DNA from 3 places in the Niabella aquatica genome. Region 2 is predicted to be linked to each of the others. Evidence: riboswitches for the same ligand, from Rfam matches in the RefSeq annotation. Region 2 holds a riboswitch; each other region holds the start of a gene.

Region 1 (7,487 bases), on a different contig from region 2:
TAGTATCGTGCGTTTAATTATAAATAATTTATATTGCGCTCATTCTTTTTTATAGTAGTTTCGCTGCACCTCCGGCACGGGGGCCAGGAAAATAAAATTTTTACTTAGATGAAATTTATAGCATCATCAAACGCTTTGCTTAAACAACTGCAAAACCTGTCGGGCGTTATTAACGCGAATACTGTATTGCCCATATTAGAAGATTTTCTTTTTGAAATTGAAGCCAACAGGCTTACCATTGTTGCTACAGATCTCGAAACGGTAATGAGAACCGAAATGGATATTGAAGCAAAAGACAGCGGCCGCGTCTGCATTCCCGGAAAAATATTGATCGATTCTTTAAAAAACATTCCCGATCAGCCACTTACGTTTAATATAGATAAAAATTTCGGCGTAGAAATTACCAGCGATAGCGGTAAGTATAAAGTAATGGGCGAAAACCCCGACAACTTTCCCAAAGAGCCCGCAGCAGACGATACCACTTCATTTATAATGACTTCTTCTGCATTGGTAACCGCTATCAATAAAACATTGTTTGCCACCAGCACCGATGACCTGCGGCCGGCGATGACAGGAGTTTTCTTTGAGCTCAGCAAAGATGGTATTCAGTTTGTAGCAACGGATGCACACAGGCTGGTACGCTACAAACGTAATGACGCACAGGCAGGTGGTACCGATAATTTTATTGTTCCGCGCAAACCTTTAAACCTGTTAAAATCAGCATTGCCCGACAATGACGATGCAATAACTTTAAATTACAACAGTAATCATTTCTTCGTAACACATGGTACTACCCGTTTAAGTTGTCGCTTAATTGATGCGCGTTTTCCTGATTACAGGGTAGTGATTCCAACAGAAAATCCTTACCGCCTTACGGTTAACAGGCTGGAATTTTTAGGCGCCTTACGGCGGGTAAGTGTGTTCAGCAATAAAAGTACCTACCAGGTGGCTTTAACGATCAGCGGCAGTGAATTGCAACTGGCAGCACAGGACGTTGATTTTAGCTTTGAAGGTAACGAACGCATGAAATGCCAGTATAATGGAGAAGATCTGCAAATAGCTTTTAATGCCAAATTTTTAATAGAAATGCTCAACAGCACCCAAAGCGAAGAAGTGTACCTGGAACTGAGCACGCCAACAAAAGCGGGCCTTATAAAGCCGGTAGAACAGGATGAAAGCGAAGAATTGCTGATGCTGGTAATGCCGCTGATGCTGAATCAGTAACATATTTTAATATATTGTTTAAAAAGCTCCGGAAACCGGAGCTTTTTATATAATAACAGCCCCCATAACGAAGTATTAACTGCAAACTTTGTAAAAGCTTTAGCTTTTTTTGTCACATCTTTGCGGCTGACAAAATTGGAATTATATCATGAATAAACTGGTATCCTTTTCCCCTGTTCTTTTATTGAGCTTCGTTATTGCTTTAACCTCCTGCAGTTCGACCAAACAAACCACCGGTACAGCAAAACAGCACACCGCAATAGTGTTCCCGGCACAGCATAAATCAACACCGGCAGGAGTTAGTTTTGTTGCAGATGATGAACATATATTTTCAGATAAGGAAGCAAAAACCCTCGACTCCCTATTGCAGGTTTTTGAAAAAAGTAATCTTATTGCTATTAAAATAACTACTGTCAATAATCCCTCTATGGATGCTGCCAATGTTGCCGATAACAACAAAGAACTGTTAAAGAGCTGGGCTGCAATACACAATAACAGCAATAACTGTATGGTTATCAGTATCAGCAAACAACTAAAGCTGGTGCAAATTGATTACGGAACTTTTGTAAGCAAACTGCTGAGCCCTGCAGAAACAGCAGGTATTATAGAGCAGCAGTTCCAGCCTTCATTTGCAACCAATCAAATGTATTTTGCTACCTGGAATGGAGTGAATGCCATTATGAATACGATCAGGGGTAATATCAAATTTTAGCAGTTTTAGCTCCCTTGATCTCTGCTTTCATCCCCTAATGATTGTATTTGTTTGCTTTGCCATTTGCACCTCTTTAAGGTTTCAAAAATTAGCCCTACTTTTGCGCCGCATTGGTTCAATAGGCTTATCCTAAGCGCTATTGATTAAAAGGGAATCAGGTGCGAATCCTGAACAGACCCGCTACTGTAAGTTCTAACCAGCATTTTGACATTTCTTAGCCACTATTTCGCCGGGCGAAACGGGAAGGCTGCTCAAAATGGGAACAAGTCAGGAGACCTGCCAAAGCAGATATATTTTAAGCTTTCGTGGACCAAAGCTTGAATGCAAATGCTTTATTAGCAACATATTTGTCTTCAATCGTTCGCAAAGCTGTTTGATTCATTTAATCAAATAGTTAATGCCTGTTCCTGGTATAAAAAAAGCGTTAACAGCGACGCTTTTAATATTCATTGCATTTCACCTGCGCGCACAGCAAAATGAGCGCGACAGCTTAGTTGTGCGTGATGGCAGCGCGAAAGTGCTGCCCGGCGTCACCGTTTCGCAAAGCAGCTATAAAGAGGTAATCCCTTCTCAAAGACTGACCGGCGAAGACCTTAAGAGACTCAACAGCTTTTCAGTAGCAGATGCCATACGCTATTTTGCCGGAGTACAGGTAAAAGATTACGGAGGCATAGGAGGTTTGAAAACGGTGAATATCCGCAGCATGGGCACCAACCACATGGGCGTTTTTTACGATGGCATACAGCTGGGCAATGCACAGAACGGACAAATAGACCTCGGCAAATTTTCGATGGATAATATTGAATCCATTTCGTTGTACAACGGACAGAAAAGCGAGATTTTTCAGCCCGCCCGGGACTTCGGCTCTTCCGGCAGCATTTATATCAAAAGCAGGAAACCGGTCTTTGATTCCAGCAAAAAAGCCCATTTCAAAGGGGTTTTTAAAACAGGTTCTTTCGGGCTGGTCAATCCCTCCCTGTTGTACGAGCATAAAATTAACGATAAGCTGAGCGCCTCAGCGAACGGGGAGCTGATCAGTTCATCTGGTAAATACAGGTTCCGTTACAGGCGTGTTTTTCCCGGCACACATGATGTTATGTATGATACATCTGCTACCAGGCAAAACGGAGATATCCGCGCAACGCGCTTCGAGGGAGGGCTATACGGCCTGGTACCACAGGGAAACTGGAAACTGAAAACCTATTTTTACGATTCTGAACGTGGCATCCCAGGAGCCATCATCAGCAATAAATTCCAAAATGCACAACGGCAATGGGACAGGAACTTTTTCCTGCAAGGTTCCTGGCAAAAAGCGGTAACAACGGGATACGAGCTGCTGGTAAGCGGGAAATATGCCAACGATTACATGCGCTACCTCAATCCCGATACCACGCTCAAACTTATTGACAACACCTTCCGTCAGCAGGAATGGTATATTTCAGTAGCTAACAAATACAGCATTACCCGGCAATGGGATGCTTCGCTTTCCGCCGATGTACAATACAATACGCTCACTTCAAATATGGATGGCTTTGTCTTTCCCCGGCGGCTGACTTCTTTAATCGCCCTCGCTACCGCGGCCGAATTGGGAAAAGTAAAAATACAGGGAAGCCTGCTGGCCACCCTTGTGCATGAAAGGATATACTCCGGCAATACCGCTGCCGATGATTCTGTAAGAGTGGCTCCCGATAAAAAAGAGCTTACTCCTGCTTTGTTCGTATCGTACAAGCCGTTTACAAACAGGGATTTCAACATCCGGGCTTTTTATAAATACATTTTCAGGATGCCCACATTCAACGACCTGTATTATACCGATATCGGCAATAGCAACCTGAAACCCGAATTTACCCATCAATATGACCTGGGCTTTCAATACAGCAAAAGCTGTGAAAAAGCGGTCCTCAAACAATGGAGCCTTCAGGCAGATGCCTATTACAACGAGGTAACGAATAAGATCATAGCCGTGCCTAAAGGTAGCGGGCAATACCGGTGGATGATGATGAACCTCGGCTATGTGGAAATAAGAGGTATGGACGTGGCGGCATCAGCGCTTTCGGAAATCGTTAAAAATGTGTTGCTCAATATAAAACTCACCTACACCTATCAGAAGGCGCAGGACTTTACGCCACGGGCAAGTGAAATATTGCAAAAAACCACCTGGGGAGGACAAATAGCCTATATCCCCTGGCACAGCGGCTCGCTCATAACCGGGCTGTCGTACAAAAGCTGGATGCTCAATTACAGCTTTATTTATGTGGGTGAGCGCTATCATTCTTCCGCAAATATACCTATGGAGTATGAGCAACCCTGGTACACCCATGATATGACGGTTATAAAAACCCTGAAATACAGAAAAACAGGTATACGCATAGGTGCCGAAGTGAACAACCTGCTTGGCCAGGACTATGAAGTGGTGCTGAACTATCCCATGCCGAAACGCAATTATAAACTTTCATTAACCGTAGAATTATGAGGATAATGAAACAAAATACGTTCTTCGTTTATTACATCATCGCTTTAATAACGGTGATGAGCGCCTGCCGCAGGGATGTGGAAATGGTGCTTTCGGAAGATATTGTCGTTGGCAATCCTGGTATTATCAAAGGCTACAAAGGATTTTACCTGCTTAACGAGGGCAATATGGGCAGCAATAAAGCCACCCTCGATTTCTACGATTTCCGTACGGCCATCTATAAAAAAAACATCTATGCCGAAGTAAACCCGCACGTGCCCAAGGAACTGGGCGATGTGGGCAACGACATAGGGATATACGGCGGAAAGCTGTATGCCGTCATCAATACCTCAAACAAAATAGAGGTAATGGATGCAGAAACGGCCAAACGCATCGGTCAAATCAATATTCCCAACTGCCGCTTCATTAAGTTTCACCAGGGCTATGCCTATGTTACTTCGTATGCGGGGCCGGTAATTATTGACCCCGATTACAAACAGCTTGGGTATGTGCTCAAAATCAACACCTTTACCCTGCAAGTGGCAGACACCTGCCTGGTAGGCTTTCAGCCTGATGAACTGGAAATAATAGATGGAAAAATTTATGTGGCCAATTCGGGTGGTTATATGGGTGCAAGCGATACAAAAGGATATGAACGCACCGTTTCCGTAATTGATATAGCAACGTTCAAAGAAGAAAAGCGTATTGATGTGGCGTACAACCTGGAGCGTATAAAAGCTGATAAACGCGGTAACCTGTGGGTAAGCTCACGCGGCGATTATAAAGGACTGCCATCGCGCCTGTACTTTATCGACCGGGAGAAAGAAACAGTAACGGATAGTATTCCTATTGCCGCATCCAATTACTGGATAGACGACGACCTGTTGTTTGTGTACGGTACGGAATGGAGCTACATTACCAACAACTGGACCATTTCTTACAGCATGGTGGACACCCGAACGCATGAAATAATGAGCAGGAACATTATTACCGACGGTACCGATAAAGAAATAGAAAAGCCTTACGGCATTATGGTACATCCCGAAACAAAGGATATCTACATTACCGATGCGGGGAACTATGTAACGCCCGGTGTGGTGTATTGCTTCGACAAAAACGGTAAAAAGAAATGGAGCGTGGTGGCGGGAAATATCCCCGGACATTTTGCATTGGTTCCCGTGTATTAATGGGATAATAATCACAATAGTGAGTAGTGAATAATGATTTCGCTAATGGCGGACTGAATAAGAAACCAACAGTGAAATGAACATACTTAAAGAGATAATTATAACATACTAAAATAAAGAGATGAAAAATATAAACAGGATTTTACTATACACTATAAGTCTGGCACTTTTGGCCGCAAACTGTGGCAAAAAAGATGCAGAACTCCCTGAAACAGCTCCAGTTATTTCGGGATTAGATCAGCAATATTACCTGATAGTAAGGGATGAACTGGTATTGTCGCCACAGGTAGAAAACCGGGTGGATTCCGTGGTATGGCTGCTGGATGGACAACGGGTAGCCAATACGGCACAATATACTTTCAGGGCGCCTGCTGAACTAGGAACGTTCAATATTATTGTAAGGGCTTACAATAGGAGTAATTTTGTTCAGCAAATCATTACAATAACAACAGGAAGGTTCATTAATGTATCCACCACACCTTATGCGGTGTTGCCATTGAAACCTTCGCTGAAATTTGCCGGTAGGAGCGATATAAAATGGGAGGTATTGTCCGCTCCGTCCGAATTATACCGTTTGACGGATACCGATACACAAACTCCCCTGTTTATTTCGGCAGACAAAGGAGCCTACCAGGTAAAGATATCTTCAGGCAATATAGCCGATACGATGATCATTTCCGTGCAACAGGATATGACAACCCGGACACCGTATATCACCCAGGTGCTTGATTTTCTGCCTGCACCCGGGCAGTTTGTGAATGAGTTGCCCCGTTATGCTGAAGGTGATACGCATGAGGATATGGTCAAGAAAGCTGGCCAATCCCTGAAAGGTGAAAACGCATCTATGGTTTCTCTCGGTGGCTGGGGAGGCTATGTGGTTTTCGGCTTTGACCATACCATTGTAAACGTAGCGGGCAGGCGTGATTTCCGTATTTTGGGAAATGCTTTCGCAGCTGCCAGCAACCCCAACCCGGATGCGCCCTTTGGTGGCAGCTGCGAGCCGGGCATCATTATGGTAGCTTATGATAAAAACAAAAACGGCAAGCCTGATGATGATGAATGGTACGAAATAAAAGGCAGCGGTAATTTTACGGCAGAAAATGAACCATGGTATAGTATGGCCGTCAGTAATGGCAAGGATGTACGTACGTTCCGCAATTATGAAATGACTTATTATAAACCCGCACACGAAACCCCCGAACAGGCCGGGGAGCCGGATAACCCGGGCAGTTTTGCAACCATCACCAATTACATCCGGTGGACAGATAACCAAGGGCAGAATGGTTACAAAATAAAAAACGTATATCATCGCCAATCGTATTACCCCGCGTGGATAAAAGATGATAAGATTGTTTACAAAGGAATCCGCCTCGCCAGAAACGGTATTGATGAAAGCGGGCAGGGCCGCTATTATGTGCTGTATGCGTTCAGCTACGGATATGTAGATAATTATGCCAATACGCATGATAATACAGGCATTGATATTGACTGGGCTATTGACAAAGACGGCAACAAAGTAACCCTGCCAGGTATCGACTTCGTAAAAGTATATAATGGCGTAGACCAGGAGAACGGCTGGTTAGGAGAAGCTTCTACCGAAGTAGGCCGCGGCGAAGACCTGCATTTACTGGGCGTAAAAATAGCAACAAATAAATAATCAGATCATGGTTCATAGTGCGTGATTCCATGAGCTATTAACCATTATCAAACAAAGAATCAAAATTTATGAAGAGAAAAATTGTAGCGCTCAGCGCATTGTTAGCAGTGATCATCATATCCTGTTCAAAAGAAGATACTATTGTGCAGCCCCCTGCGGAATCGCCGCGCGTGGCAATAGAAAACCTGTTGGCCGAAACAGCGGTAGCACAGGAAGATACCTTGTACTTTAAAGCGAAAGTAAGCGAAGGTGCTG
Region 2 (7,487 bases):
ACCAGATAGAAGAAGGGAAAATATCTGATTCGGCATTCCCGTACCAGATATCCTTTAATGCGTTGCGCGGGTGCAGCAGTTCGGTTGTTTTATTATTTTTCAGGATCAGCAAGCCTAAAACAGCTTCCGTAATACCTGTAGCAATGCCCAGGTAATCGCCGCTGTTACCGGCTTTTTCGCTGGCCGATAATATGCCGGAAGCCACCCCGCCAATAGCGCCTACCCCAATAGCGGCTACAGTAAGCCTGGTTTCGCGCTGCTTCTCTTTTCCTTTTAAAAAATCGGCCACCTGCGTAATACGCTCTTCCTCGCAATCCAGCTCCGATGCAAAAGAAGATATTTCCAGCGATGCCTGGTTAATGCGTTCAGAAAGCTTCATGGCAAGCTCCAGCTTTTGTAAACGGTTCTCTGTTGTAGGGTAAAGGCCGTAAGTGTTTTGTATATCTATGTATTGTTTCAGCAGTTCCATAAAGCTAAAGGCGTTGGCAATGTTTAAGCTTGACGGGCTGAAACGGTTGGAAAGAACAGTATCAACCTTTAGCTGATGGAGTGGCTGAGGTTTTGTACGTTTAAAATCGAAGGTATTTACCTGGTGGCACGAAATCAGGTTGGCATAATTACTGACCTGCACTTTTTTGCCGGTGCTGCAGGAATTGAATGAAACGATAGCAACACCCGGCAGGATAGCAATAAAAAAATAACGGCAACAGTATAAAAACCCGGTGAACATATAGCGCAAATATGCTATAAATATCGTAAATGCGGGTAACATCACCGGGAAGGGCGTATAAAATTTTCCGGCAGCGGCAGCGCTTCCATCATAAGTGCCCCATCCGCCGCAGGCCGACCTGATGGGTGCCATCAAGAATCAGAAAAATCTTATGTCCCACGGGCACAGGACCGTCTTAGTTTATCCCGGCAATATTAGTTTAGCCGTTTCACGGATGCCTTTCTGCTCCAGCATTGCCCCGATTTTATTTACCATATAAACAGACGCTTCTATTTCCTGCTTCCTGATCGCAACACTTTCTACATTAAAGCCAAATGGCATTGACTGCTCCATACAAAAATCAGTAAGTGCTGATGCAATGTCCAGGCATACCCTTACTGATTTTTCCAGCATATCATCTGAATTTTTAAAGGTTTCCTTCAAATCATCCGGTATATGAATCCCCAGCCATTCCATAAACTTCAATGTTTTAAGTGAACCGCAGGCCGAAAGCGTAAAGATGATCGTTGGTGCCGGCACGCGCTCTTTTTTACAGGTATGTACAAGATCCTCAACCACCTGCTTCGCGTAGTCAACGTTAAAAACGCATTGTGAAATAAAATAGGAGACCCCGCAGCTTACCTTTTCAAGAATACGTTTATCCTCGTCTTTGAGCTCCGCATGCCTTTCAGGGATGGTTACGGCTCCTATTACAGAAGTGTTTTTTTGCTCCCTCCAGATCTGATAGGCATCTTGCAGGGTTGATTTAACAGGATAGTCTGGCGCAGGCAACCCCACAAAAACAGGGTAAAAGCCATGCTTTTGCAAACGGTTTAGCCAATCGTGCAATTCTTCCTTCGAGAACTTTCCTGCCGGGCGGTAGATAATTTTATCCACATCCAGCTCCTGCAGGTAACGGCTTGCAAACTCAAAAGGATCGAGTGCTTTAAGAAATGGAAACGGCCTTTCTTCGCTGGTACGGGCCGACTCATCCTGCACATCATACACGATCAGTGCGTCGATATTTAACTGTTTCAGCCGCGATATTGTCTTGCCTGCGATCTCCGCAACACGCTCAGGGCTTGTTTCAGATTTGGGGGGTGTGATGCCGTACATCAGGATACCGGACTGGCCGGTTTTAACTTTATCTACAAACATGATTAAACTTACTTATATGCAGCGGGTGGTTTTGCCCGCTGCAATATAAATTAAACCGTAACACCACTGTTTATTTTTTTACGGGCCTGTTTTGCCGCTGCTACCATATTTTCCAAAGCAGCCTTTGTTTCCGGCCATTTGCGGGTTTTCAAACCACAATCCGGGTTTACCCATAAGTTGCGTGCAGGAAGCAAAGCTGCTGCTTTCGATAAAAGTGAAACCATTTCTTCTATACCGGGTACACGTGGCGAATGGATATCATACACCCCGGGGCCTATTTCATTCGGATACCTGAAGTGTGCAAAGGCCTGCAGCAGCTCCATTTGTGAGCGCGAAGTTTCGATAGTAATCACATCAGCATCCATTGCAGCAATATGTTCAATGATATCGTTGAACTCACTATAGCACATATGTGTATGCACCTGCGTTCTGTCGTCTACTCCGCTTGCAGATATACGGAAGGCTTTTACTGCCCAATCCAGGTAATGAGGGCGCTTCGCTTTCCGGAGCGGCAATCCCTCACGAATGGCTGCCTCATCGATCTGTATAATGCCGATACCTGCTTTTTCCAGGGCCAGCACCTCATCACGGATAGCCAGCGCGATCTGGTTGGTGGTAACCTCGCGGGGCTGATCATCCCGTACAAACGACCACTGCAATATGGTTACAGGTCCTGTCAGCATACCTTTCATCGGTTTATTGGTTTGTGCTGCTGCAAAGCTGCTCCAGCGGACCGTCATATCCTTTGGACGGCTTATATCGCCATAAATAACAGGAGGCTTTACGCAACGGCTTCCGTAGCTTTGAACCCAGCCGTTTTTAGTGAACAGGAACCCTTCCAGCTGCTCTCCAAAATATTCCACCATATCATTTCGCTCAAATTCGCCATGCACCAATACATCCAGTCCTGTCTGTTCCTGCCAGCGAATAGCGTCAATAGTGGCCTCTTCTATTGCCTTTTCGTATTGTTCTGTAGTAAGATCTCCTTTCCTGAATTTGGCGCGTAACTGGCGTATATCGTCTGTTTGTGGAAACGAGCCAATGGTAGTGGTAGGGAAGGCTGGCAGATGAAAACGTTCGCGGTGCAACTGCTGGCGTACGGCGAAGGCACTTTTACGTGTAGCGTCTGCTTCTGTAATAGCAGCAACACGGTCTTTTACTACCTGCTTATGAACCTTAGCGGAAGAGCGCCTGCTTTCAATGGCTTTTTTATTGGTTTCCAATAAAAGCTCATTACCCGCTGCAATTTGTTTCAGCTCCTGTATTTCAGTTAATTTTTGTTTAGCAAATGCCATCCAGTTTTTGATCTCCAGGTCAATAGCTGTCTCTAAGTCCAGGTCTATAGGGCTATGCAGCAACGAGCAGGAAGGAGCAATAATCACCCGGTCGCTGCCCAGCTTGGCAATAGCTTTGCTGATAAGGGCTATCGATTGTTCATAGTCATTCTTCCATACGTTCCGGCCGTCCACCACACCTAATGAAAGCAGGAGGTTGTCAGGCACCAGGGCCAGCACTTCGTCCAGTTGCTCCGGCGCCCTTACCAGGTCAATATGCAATGCCGCTACAGGGAGACTTAAAGCCAGCGGCGTGTTATCTGACAATCCTTCAAAATAAGTAGCTACCAATAATTTTATGCCGGTAACTTCAGCGGCAATAGTGCGATACGCAAAACCGAACGCTTCTTTTTCCTTTTCCGACAGGTCTAAAGCAAGGAAGGGCTCGTCTAACTGTATCCAGGTAGCGCCCTGCTGCTTCAGCCGGTTAATAATTTCAATATACACCGGTACCAGTTGTTTAATAAGGTCGATTCTTTCAAAACCGCTTTCTTTTTCTTTGCCCAATAAAAGATAGCTTACCGGGCCAACCAATACCGGTTTGGCTTTTTCACCAAGCACCTTTTTTGCAGCCGTATAGTCGTTGAAAACTTTTTCAGAGGTGATTGTAAAGCTTTGCCCGGCGGTAAATTCAGGAACGATATAATGATAGTTCGTATCCAGCCATTTGGTCATTTCCATAGCCGTAATATCTAACCCATCTTTCTGATAGCCGCGGGCCATTGCAAAATAAAGGTCGGTTGCTGTATGGGTTGTAACCTGGCTTAGTACAGGAGCATAGCGCTCTGGGATGGCGCCGAGTGTTAAGCTCAGGTCCAGCACCTGGTCATAAAAGCTAAAATCATTACAGGGAATAAGGTCAATTCCGGCTGCCAGCTGGGTTTGCCAGTTTGCTTCTTTAATTGTGAGGGCAACTTTATTTAATTCGGTAAGGTCGATTTTGCCTGCCCAATACTGCTCACAGGCTTTTTTGAGTTGTCTTTGGCCACCAATACGCGGATAGCCCAGGTTTTGCGTCTGCATTTTTTAAAATTTTAAATGATTTGAAAGCTTCGACAAGCCTGCAACGCTTACAGCAAAAAGGGCATACCGATGCAAACAGACAAGGGAATGTCCGTTAATAAACATGCATCAGCAAAGACTGTTTGCTTTATTACGCGAAAGCCCGTCTGGCCGAACGAGGCAGGTCTCCTGGCTTATAACATTTCTGCCGTCCTTCCCATGCCGCCAAAGCGGCACAGTGGATATTTGTTAGCAGAAACTATTTGTTATTTACAGTTGCGCGACAGCCCGTGATTTGCACACGGTTCCCTTTTCATTTCGATTTTCATCAAAAACCCGGTTCGGCTGATGTATATTAAAGAACTGTGGAGACCAGTGCTGTGTAGCACCGGATAATGTACAAATCTAAATATTAAGGATTAAATCACTACTGATTGTGCATAATTTAGTATTAATGACTATTCTTTATAAATTTTTTAGAATATTATTCTTTTCCGATTGGGTTTTATCCGGATTTATAGCATATAAGCGAAGTGCTCATTTATCGTTTTTCTCTAAAAGCATTTAAGGCATGGTTATTTTCCGATACAAAAAGTAAAGTAACCAGTGTTTATGCGGGTTTGAGGAGCTGACTCAATGAATACTCAATAAAAAGCATAAGAAATCCGTATTTATCGCAAATAAGCTGCATTTTGTATTCTAAGATATTTTTGATGCAACTTCTGTCTAAGTGGAAGTTTTATATTGTAACAACAGCGAAACAATAGCAACGACAGTCGCAATTATAGATAATACTATAGCAATCCAAAATCTTCTAGTTTCCAGTTTTTCTTTCTTATCGCTTTCTTTGAGCTTTATATATTCTGAAGCCGTTAAATCCAGATCCACTTTTTCATTTGGCAAGTCTCTTCTCATAATATATCCGTTGATGCAGTGATTATTCCCATTCTATATCTATGGTTTACGTATACTGTAAATTAGGGAAAAAAATTTGCAAAGGTATGCGAGAGTAACTGCAAGACCCAAATTTTTTCTCTACACTCTTGTGAAGAAATAGTCTTCGAGAAATAAAGAACTAATTTTGTTAGTTCTATCTATTACTCTATCTTTGTAACATGAATAAGCAAATAACTATTAGCGAGCAGGAGATTCCTACATTAGTAGAGTATTTGAAAAATCGAATAGAGGCTACTCGAATAACGTTAATATCTTTAGAAAAGACCTTATCTGAGCTTCTGAATGATAACAATTCTAGCGACGTTAATAGTTCAAATGTAGAGCGTGGTGGATGGGGTACTCAACAAGTTTTTAATGATAGACCCACTATACACAAAGATGGATATGACAGCTCTTGGACGTGGCTTACCAAAATAGAACATCTTTTACGCCTGCACAACGAGTTAACGACTGGAAGTATGGTGGATCTTGTTTTAAAGTACGAGTCAGACAGAGAGAAGGGAACTGTTATGAGGAGCGTATCTGCGATGTTGAGTTCGAAATCTAAGGAAGGTGTGATTAGCAAACGAACTAATGCAAAAGGAGAATTCGTTTATTTTTTACCTAATAATTTAAATAATAATGATGATGACCTCTTATAAAAAAAGCAGCTAACGCTGCTCAAACTTGGTGAATATAGAAACTTTATCACAAATGGGCAATCAATATATGTTGCCGATCTCCTCTGATTCTGGCAAGTAAGCCTTCCCATTAGAGTAACTGAAACACGCCAGCAGTGATAAAAGTCTAAAAAGCTAAAATTACAAAACCAATTCCCAGTTGGTCGCCCCATCTCTATGGGGCTTTTGTAATCTTAATACGTTGTAAAGTTAGACTAATATTTTTAGGCAGAAAAATATTTTTCAAGACAATCGTAGTAGCGACTATTATTATTAATCTCCTGTTAGGCTGAAATGCAGGTAGTTGACACACAACCTTCCCAGCTTTATCATTAATCCTTTATTTACGATGGACACACCGCTTTTTATAGAATGCAATTATGGAATAATTGGCTCCATAGATCGACCGGATCTATTTGAGAAGTTCAAGCATACATTTTTGGTCTTTGAAGATTCAATGGATAACGAAAGATTAAACTATATTTCATTACTAATTTGTCAGTATTTTTTCGGAACTCACTACAATAGTATAAAACGCTTAAAAAGTGACTTGAGACAAATACATGTGGGTTGGTCAGAAATTAGATCTACCCAAAATGGACAAGAAACTGTGAAGCAAAAGTCACACCCTATAAATTACAGAATCATAAAACGACATCTGCAGAAAAACTTTACCTACAACCATCAAGAGTTAAATCTACCAGAACTTGCAAGTCTTTGGATGGACAGAAGTGTTAATGCAGCAATGAATTTTTATTGTAAAAATGGGGAAGACGAAATATCTCTAAATGATGGCTTGTTGCGTCAACAATATGGAACTGACTTTCCATTGTCCCCGAAATTAAACCAAGAAGGCTTTTTGATTACAAGCTTCTTAGAGCTAATAACTAAAAGAATATTCAATAACAGAATTTTCTTGGTTCGAAATTCTCATCACTTTTTTACGTCAGACTGGCTCTTTACCCTAAAAGATACCATTAATGATATTATTTCTTTGGTAGATATAACGCTCAATCAATTATATCTGAAAGCACTTTATAACAAAAAGCAGGAATGGTGTTTTGATGTAGATTCTCTCGGTAAAAGACAGGGAGTTAGGCTTATGGATAAGTTAAAATGGGTTAAGCTTATCACGGGCCAAAACTTGAATATTGAGAAAGAAATTACGTCTTTAGATAAACTTAGAGAAATCAGAAATCACCTAAACCACTTTGATCCGCCCTCTTTTGTGGCAACACTTAATGAGATAGTTGACTGGCTAAATGAGATATTTAATATCGTAAAGATTGTCATTAGAATAAGACTTTGTGCTGGAGAGATGATAAACAAGAACCTAATTCAGTTGTTTTTACAAGCTAATATCGTTTTTAGACCCTACACACCAAGAGGAGAGAATATGAACAAAAGTAACTTCGGATACAATTCAGTTCGATATTTCAGAGATAATCTAACCTAAAATTTATGGATAATTTTACGATCATAACAGTAATCATAGGTATTATTCTTTCTGTAATTGGGATCAACTATTCTAGGAAAACCTACAGAAAAGATCATGTCGATAAACCCAAAGAGGATAAGTTGCATTTACTTGCTCAGTTTATAGCAACTAAGGAGCTGTCTGTCAAAGTATACGATGATCTATATCATTATGTCGAAAAAAATAACGCT
Region 3 (7,487 bases), on a different contig from region 2:
AAAATTAATGCCAAAAGCACCCCCGCGCCCGCTGTTGCTCCTCAGCCAGCAGCGAAGCCCGTTGCCAAAGCTACAGCTCCGGTACCTGCTTCAAAAAAAACTGCTGCATCAGCAGCCGGAACCGTTCATTTGAAAAAGGATGGTACGGTAGATAAGAGGTTTAAAAGCAGTGAACACCTGAAAAAAGACGGTACGCCAGATATGCGCTATAAAGAGAATAAAAAGAGCTGATATTTTTTTTAGCAAACTGTTATTAAGAGATCTCAATCGGGGATCTCTTTTTTATTACCCTTTCTGTAGAATAGAAAATATATGATCATGAAAAAAAGCAATACGGCGCATCCCGTTAAAGCGGCATAATTATTTTTTTCATAATCTAAAGCAATACTGATCGCCACGAAAATATAGGCAGTAATAAAAATAACAGGTAACAGGGGATAAAGCTTCATGGTGTAAATTCCGCTGCCATCCAGGTGCCTGGTTTTTTTCCTGAAATAAAAAATGCTTCCGGCAGAAAGGGCCATGCCGAAACAGTCAAGAAAAATAGAAAAGCTCAGGATCCTGTCAAACTCTTCTGCCCAAAAAACAACCAGGGCTGCAATCAAGGAAAAAACCGTAAGCGATGTAGTGAGTACGCCGTTGCGGCTGGTTTTAGAAAATAAGGAAGGCAGAACTTTGTCGCTGCTCATTGCGTACATCACCCGGGGGTTGCTTAACAGTGATCCGTTTATGTAACCTAATACCCCTATAAACAATAATACAGACAGCACTGTTTCGGCTCTGGAACCCAGTACTTTTGAAGCCATGATAGCCGCAATATTTTTACTATCCTTCAATTGTTCGAAACCAATTACCCTTATATAAGCATAGTTTACCAAAAGATAAAGAGAAACAATAATGAGCAGGCCGAGCAAGATGCTTCGGGGAATGGTGCGTGGCGGATTTTTAACCTCTTCACCGAAATTGATCGTTTGCTGATAGCCGCCATAGGTAAAGCTTACGGCTACCAGGCCAATCCCAAAAGCTTTTATATATTCCTTCATTGAAGGAGATACGGTGCTGCTTTGCTGTATGGCAGGCGCCGGAACAGCAAAAAATATAGAAAGTATAAGCAGGATAACCAGGCCTATTTTGATCAGCATTAAAACATTCTGGGCTTTCGAACTTAGTTTAAGCCCCAGCATATTTACGCCATAAAAAATAATGATGGCTATAATTGCAAATGCCACCTGGATAGTTTTAAGAGAAGCAGCTGAAGGGAACAGCACTCCCGAAATATATTCACTGCCTACCAGGGCTACCATCGCCAGCGAAGCGGCATTGCTGACCAGTATAATGCAGTTGATGGCAAACGCAATAGAAGGATGATAGGCGTAAGAAAATACTTTATAATAGCCGCCGGTAGATGGGCTGCGCGACCCTATTTCTGCGTAGGTGAGTGCTCCGCAAAAGGCGACTAACCCACCAGCCAGCCAGCAAAGAAAATAGGTAAATATATCAGGAACGGCTTTTGCCACATTTACCGGAGCTCTGAAAATACCCATCCCTATCACGAAGCTTATACAAATCATGGTAAGGTCGAAAAGTCCCAGCTGTTTTTTCATTTGCCCTGAAGATAAAGAAATATTTGCTGTATAGATTTTTGTGAGCTGAATGATGCCGTTCTTTTGCCGGTACTGTAAATGAGACTAAAAACTGCTAACTTCAAAAATTAATTGGATAAAGAGGCTATTATGACAATTGAAGTATTGAAAAATATATTTCCGGGACTTGAAGCTGAATTGTACGGGGAGCTTTTGCAGCAGGGAACGGTTAAAAAAGTACGTGCAGGCGATACCTTGCTGAAAACGGGGCAAACCATTCGCTCGGCCATGCTGGTAATGGATGGTATTGTGAAGCTGTATCGCGAAGATGAGGAGGGGCGGGAATATTTTATTTATAACCTGGCTGCCGGGCAGGCGTGTTCTCTTTCAATGATCTGTGCCATAAAACATGAAACCAGCGAGATTCTTGCAAAGGCTTTAACGGATGTTACTTTGCTCAGCATCCCTTTTAAAAGTATGGAGCTGTGGATGGGGCGGTATAAAAGCTGGTACCGGTTTGTGCTTACCAATTACAGGAGCCGTTTTGAAGAATTGCTGAGAACGATTGATGCCATTGCTTTTACAGGTATGGATGAACGCCTGGAAACGTATCTGCTAAAACAAAAAGAAACCCTGGGAAGTGACATGCGCATGACCCACCAGGAAATTGCCAACGACCTGAATTCATCCAGGGAGGTAATCAGCCGGCTTTTAAAAAAAATGGAAACCAGGGGCTGGGTCGTTATCGGCAGAAATACCATTAAATGGGTGAGGCAGGAAAAATAATGTGATCACAATCACTTTGTAAAAATAAAAGCATCTGCAAATTTGCAATATGTTGATAGCAGGATACATGGCGGCGTTATTGATAGGACTTTCGTTGGGCCTGATCGGTGGTGGCGGATCTATACTAACCGTGCCTATACTGGTATACCTGTTTGATGTTCCCCCTGTTTTGGCTACTTCTTACTCTTTATTTATAGTGGGTATTACCAGCCTTGTGGGTTCTGTCGCCAACCTGAGCAATAAAACGGTAGATATGAAGACCGTGCTTATTTTCGGCACCCTGTCTGTTATAACTGTTTTTTGTATCAGGCATTATATTATACCCTATCTGCCACAGTCTTTACATATCGGCTATTATTCCGTACCGGTTTCTTTGGTAACCATGCTGCTGTTTGCAGTTTTGATGATCGCCTCATCTTTTTCCATGATAAAAACAGGATCAAAACCCGTAATAAATGAAATGCCGCGCGCCGGGCTGCTTAAAATTTCAGTGTATGGTATAAGCATCGGCCTGGTAACCGGGTTGCTGGGAGCCGGCGGCGGATTTTTATTGATACCTGCCTTAATATTATTGTTGCGCCTTCCGGTTAAAACGGCTATTGGTACCTCTCTTGTTATTATTACAGTAAACAGTTTGGCAGGTTTTGCAGATGATGTTACGCATCATTCTATGGACTGGGATTTATTGCTGAAGGTAACAGGAATAGCTGTTGTTGGTGTTTTGGCAGGCGCAGCAATGGGAAAAAAGATAAAAGGGGGTATTTTGAAAAGAGCATTTGGCTGGTTTGTGCTGCTGATAGGAATTTATGTTGTTGTTCACGAACTGGTAATATATTTTACTCCCTGACGCTTTGGAATACCTGGTAAATAAATAAGTTTTATAAATGATAGAATGGATGAAACAACCCTGGCCCTGGTATGTTGCCGGGCCATTAATAGGATTAATAGTACCGGCCTTATTGTTATTGGGCAATAAGCATTTTGGCATATCTGCAAACCTGAGGCATATCTGTGCAGCCTGCTTACCGGCCCATATTCCTTTTTTTAAGTATAACTGGAAAAAGGAAGCCTGGAACCTGTTTTTTATAGCCGGTATTTTTATTGGTGGTTTTGTAGCTGCACAGCTCTTGGCAAACCCTGATGCCGTAAGGGTGGCACCGGCATTAGCCACGGAGTTACATCAGTATGATATTACAGACAACCAACATCTTTTGCCTGCAGAAATATTTAGCTGGCAGGGTTTGCTTACGGCAAGAGGGTTTGTTCTATTGGTAATTGGCGGCTTTTTGGTTGGTTTTGGAACAAGATATGCAGGGGGCTGCACCAGCGGTCATTCCATTATGGGATTGAGTACCCTGCAACTGCCTTCTCTTATAGCTACTATATGTTTTATGACCGGCGGATTTATTATGGCCAACCTGATCCTTCCTTTTATTCTTAAATTATAACTGATCAATGACTATGCAAAAAGATATTACAGATTACGAAGTGCGTTCGCTGGACACCATGTGTATCAACGAAACAGTACTAAATCACCCCTGGTGGTATAACTTTAAGTACCTGGCAGTGGGCATTATATTCGGTATTGTTTTTGTAAAGGCAGAAATTGTTTCATGGTTCCGTATACAGGAAATGTTCCGCCTGCAAAGTTTTCACATGTATGGCGTGATCGGATCAGCTGTAGTTATAGGGGCTGTTTCTGTATGGCTGATAAAAAGGTTCAATATAAAAACCATATATGGGGAAGCAGTAACTTTACATCCCAAAAAATTTAATAAGGGACAGGTTATCGGAGGATTGCTGTTTGGCCTGGGCTGGGCCATGACGGGGGCTTGCCCCGGGCCATTATTTGCACAGATAGGGAGCGGTTTTACTGTTGTGGTGGTGGTATTATTAAGTGCAATAGCCGGTACATGGGTATATGGTTATTTTCGTGAAAAGCTGCCCCATTAAAAGGTGAGCTGCCAGCAGCCCACGTGTGCAGGCATGTAAAGTTCCTTTCTGTTCATGCTTAAACAAACTTAATGCATTTCCTTACTTTTGCTGAGATTTTGGTTTCTTCCTGCCAAAGGTGGGGGAATTAAAAGGGAAGTCCGGTGTACTTGCCTGCCTCAGGCACGGAGTCCGGCGCTATCCCCGTAGCTGTAAAGAGCGGCCTGTTCAACCTTCCCGAAGAGAAGGCTTTATGAGGCTGATTGTTGAAGATATACCACTGTATGCTGCGGCCGACGGGAAGGTTTCAACAATATGCTCTAAGCCAGAAGACCTGCCAGATATCAATAGTTATCATTCAAGCTTTCGGGCGAAAGGCGGAAAATGTATTCGCAACAGCGTATATATTTCTATTATTCTACCGGAAGCAGTCAACTGAAATTTTAAAATGAAAAGGGAAATTTTAGTAGTGGCTGCTGTTATATTGTATGGCACACTACAGGCACAAAACCAAACAACTGACAAAGATCTGGATGAGGTAGTGGTGACTGCTTCAAGAAAAGAACAGAAACAGTCTCAAACCGGCAAAGTAGTTACAGTTATTGATCAAGCAACTTTACAAAACAATATAGGGAAATCCCTGACCGAAATTTTAAACCAGTATGCAGGCATCTTTACTGTTGGCGCTAATAATGCGCCCGGCTCCAACCAGGAACTGTACCTGAGAGGTGCTGCCACCGGTAATACACTTGTTTTAATAGATGGTATTCCCTTGCAGGACCCTTCCCATCTTACCAACACCTACGATCTTAATAATATCCGGCCGGACCAGGTAGAGCGCATAGAAATTTTAAAAGGCGCGCAAAGTACCTTGTGGGGAAGTAATGCTGTTGCAGGGGTTATAAATATCATTACAAAAAAGGGCGGTACAGGTAAAATAACGCCTGCTGTAACCGTTGCTTATGGCAGTTATAATACACTAAAGCTGGGCGCAGGTGTTAATGGCACCCTTGATAAATTTTCTTATAATTTATTTTATAACAGGATTACTACCGATGGTTTTTCTGCCGCTTACGATAGCCTTGGCAACCGAAATTTTGATAAAGATGGTTTAAAGCAAAACAGCTTCCAGGCTAACCTGGGTTACCGGTTTACAAATACCTTGTCTTTAAATTTTACCAGCAATTATGGGGATTATAAAGCGGATGCAGATGCCGATGCCTACATTGACGATTATGACAACATCATAAAAAATAAAAATTTTGTAAACAGCCTTGGTTTAAATTATAAAACTGAAAAGTCGGCCCTGCATTTAGTGCAGAACATAATACGGTCTGACAGGTATTATTTTGACGATAGTACAGATATTGGGGGATTGAGGGTTGCTCCTCAATCTTCCTATTATGCTATTTGGTCCGACGGAAATTATAAGGGCCGGTCTTATGTAACGGATTTGTATGGCAATCACAATTTTACGGATCGTTTATCTTTAGTGAGCGGCCTGCAATATGTTTATCAGCATACAGATCAATCTTATAAAAGTATTTCCAGTATTGGCCCATACAATGCTGTTCCGGTAAGCAGCGACTCTGCCAAATCTAATAACTTTTCTGTGTATGCCTCTTTTTTAGTAACCGATCTGAAAGGGTTTAACATAGAAGCAGGGGGAAGATATAACCATCACAGCGTTTATGGCGGTAACGGAACTTTTACTTTTAATCCATCGTATAATATAGATGAGCACACGCGGGTTTTCGTAAATATTTCCAGCGGATATAATACACCTTCTCTTTACCAGTTATATAGTGAATATGGGAACAGAGCGCTATCGCCCGAAAAAAGTGTTAATTACGAAGTAGGTGTGCAGGCACTTACCAATGATAACAGGAATTCTTTCAGAATTGTTGGGTTTAAAAGAGATATTAAGGACCTGGTTGTTTTTTATACGGATGCCTCAACCTTTACCAGTAAATATATCAACCGCGATGAGCAGCACGATCATGGTTTTGAGGTGGAAAGCAATATTGCGGTAGGTAATATTGGCCAATGGGTAAATAACCTTACTTACGTTAACGGAGCGGGCATGAATGATGGAAAAAAAACAAAGAACCTTTTCAGAAGGCCTGACTTTACACTTAACAGCACACTTACTTTACAGCCGGTAAAAGGGCTGACACTTGTGCCGGCGTTCAGATATATTGGTGAACGTATGCCTGTTCCTAATGTTGACTTAGGTGGTCCCGACCCGATGCCAGCCTATTACACTATTGATTTTTACGCGGCCTATAATATTATAAAAGGTAAAGCAAAACTGTTTACCGATTTCAGAAATATAACCAATCAAAAATATTTTGATGTATATGGCTATAACAGCCGTCAGGCTAATTTCATGATAGGTATCAGCGCTGCTTTATAGATGCAATAGCACAGAGGGCGGTTATTATTAATTTTTTAAAACTTTCGGGGCAATGCACGAGCCTAAAACCTGTCCGAGGTGTAAATCAGCCTTCGAATGTAAAGTGGGTTGCATTACCATCTGCCAATGCTATGGCATTTCATTTTCCGAAGAGGAAAAAAAGCTGATAAGCGATAGGTACAAAGGTTGTCTTTGCCGTTCTTGCCTGCTCAAATGGAAGAACCGCTATATTATATAAGAAAGCATGTTCTGCAGCAATAAAATCTGAACGGTATCAATAAAAAGAATAATATACATCCTGATTGGTTGGACGCATAAATATAGCAGGCTATGTATACCTTTGTCAAAACCAATACAAATGCCATTCAGTTATAAAGAAATACTTACCGTTTCGTTCACACTTTTTGCTATTATTGATATCATAGGTTCAGTCCCTATACTTATCTCCATAAAAAACAAAGCCGGTGGCATACGCGAGCTGCGCGTAACATTAATAGCGGGCGCTTTAATGCTCCTGTTCCTGTTTTTGGGAGGTCCTATTTTAAATGTGCTGGGACTGGATGTAAAATCCTTCGCGGTAGCGGGCTCTATCGTGATCTTTATTTTAGGATTAGAAATGGTTTTAGGGGTAGAGTTTTTTAAATCCGATGGAGATATAAAGGCGTCTACGCTGGTGCCGCTTGCCTTCCCCTTAATTGCCGGATCGGGAACGCTTACCACCATCATGTCTTTAAAAGCCAACTATGAGGTACAAACCATTCTTATTGCAA

The links. Region 2 has a riboswitch for cobalamin ahead of metE (5-methyltetrahydropteroyltriglutamate--homocysteine S-methyltransferase). Riboswitches for the same ligand answer to the same signal wherever they lie in the genome.
Region 1: it holds a riboswitch for cobalamin, as region 2 does, so the genes downstream of both, ACYVBM_RS07785 (TonB-dependent receptor plug domain-containing protein) here and metE (5-methyltetrahydropteroyltriglutamate--homocysteine S-methyltransferase) in region 2, are expected to answer to the same signal.
Region 3: it holds a riboswitch for cobalamin, as region 2 does, so the genes downstream of both, ACYVBM_RS15970 (TonB-dependent receptor plug domain-containing protein) here and metE (5-methyltetrahydropteroyltriglutamate--homocysteine S-methyltransferase) in region 2, are expected to answer to the same signal.

What each region holds. Positions count from the first base shown of each region.
Region 1 covers NZ_BAAGYM010000008.1:190,185-197,671, forward strand. The annotation lists gene dnaN (DNA polymerase III subunit beta) at 109-1,224, shown strand; gene ACYVBM_RS07780 (TPM domain-containing protein) at 1,373-1,936, shown strand; cobalamin riboswitch at 2,031-2,234, shown strand; gene ACYVBM_RS07785 (TonB-dependent receptor plug domain-containing protein) at 2,334-4,409, shown strand; gene ACYVBM_RS07790 (YncE family protein) at 4,415-5,575, shown strand; gene ACYVBM_RS07795 (hypothetical protein) at 5,697-7,232, shown strand; gene ACYVBM_RS07800 (DUF5074 domain-containing protein) at 7,301-7,487, shown strand, end outside.
Region 2 covers NZ_BAAGYM010000003.1:340,810-348,296, reverse strand. The annotation lists gene ACYVBM_RS03130 (hypothetical protein) at 1-862, opposite strand, end outside; gene ACYVBM_RS03125 (methylenetetrahydrofolate reductase) at 911-1,867, opposite strand; gene metE (5-methyltetrahydropteroyltriglutamate--homocysteine S-methyltransferase) at 1,918-4,224, opposite strand; cobalamin riboswitch at 4,366-4,558, opposite strand; gene ACYVBM_RS03115 (hypothetical protein) at 4,930-5,118, opposite strand; gene ACYVBM_RS03110 (hypothetical protein) at 5,319-5,801, shown strand; gene ACYVBM_RS03105 (hypothetical protein) at 6,169-7,275, shown strand; gene ACYVBM_RS03100 (hypothetical protein) at 7,281-7,487, shown strand, end outside.
Region 3 covers NZ_BAAGYM010000020.1:129,370-136,856, reverse strand. The annotation lists gene ACYVBM_RS16000 (hypothetical protein) at 1-231, shown strand, start outside; gene ACYVBM_RS15995 (APC family permease) at 264-1,604, opposite strand; gene ACYVBM_RS15990 (Crp/Fnr family transcriptional regulator) at 1,734-2,369, shown strand; gene ACYVBM_RS15985 (sulfite exporter TauE/SafE family protein) at 2,419-3,216, shown strand; gene ACYVBM_RS15980 (YeeE/YedE family protein) at 3,266-3,817, shown strand; gene ACYVBM_RS15975 (YeeE/YedE family protein) at 3,825-4,322, shown strand; cobalamin riboswitch at 4,405-4,656, shown strand; gene ACYVBM_RS15970 (TonB-dependent receptor plug domain-containing protein) at 4,750-6,717, shown strand; gene ACYVBM_RS15965 (cysteine-rich CWC family protein) at 6,770-6,955, shown strand; gene ACYVBM_RS15960 (MarC family protein) at 7,076-7,487, shown strand, end outside.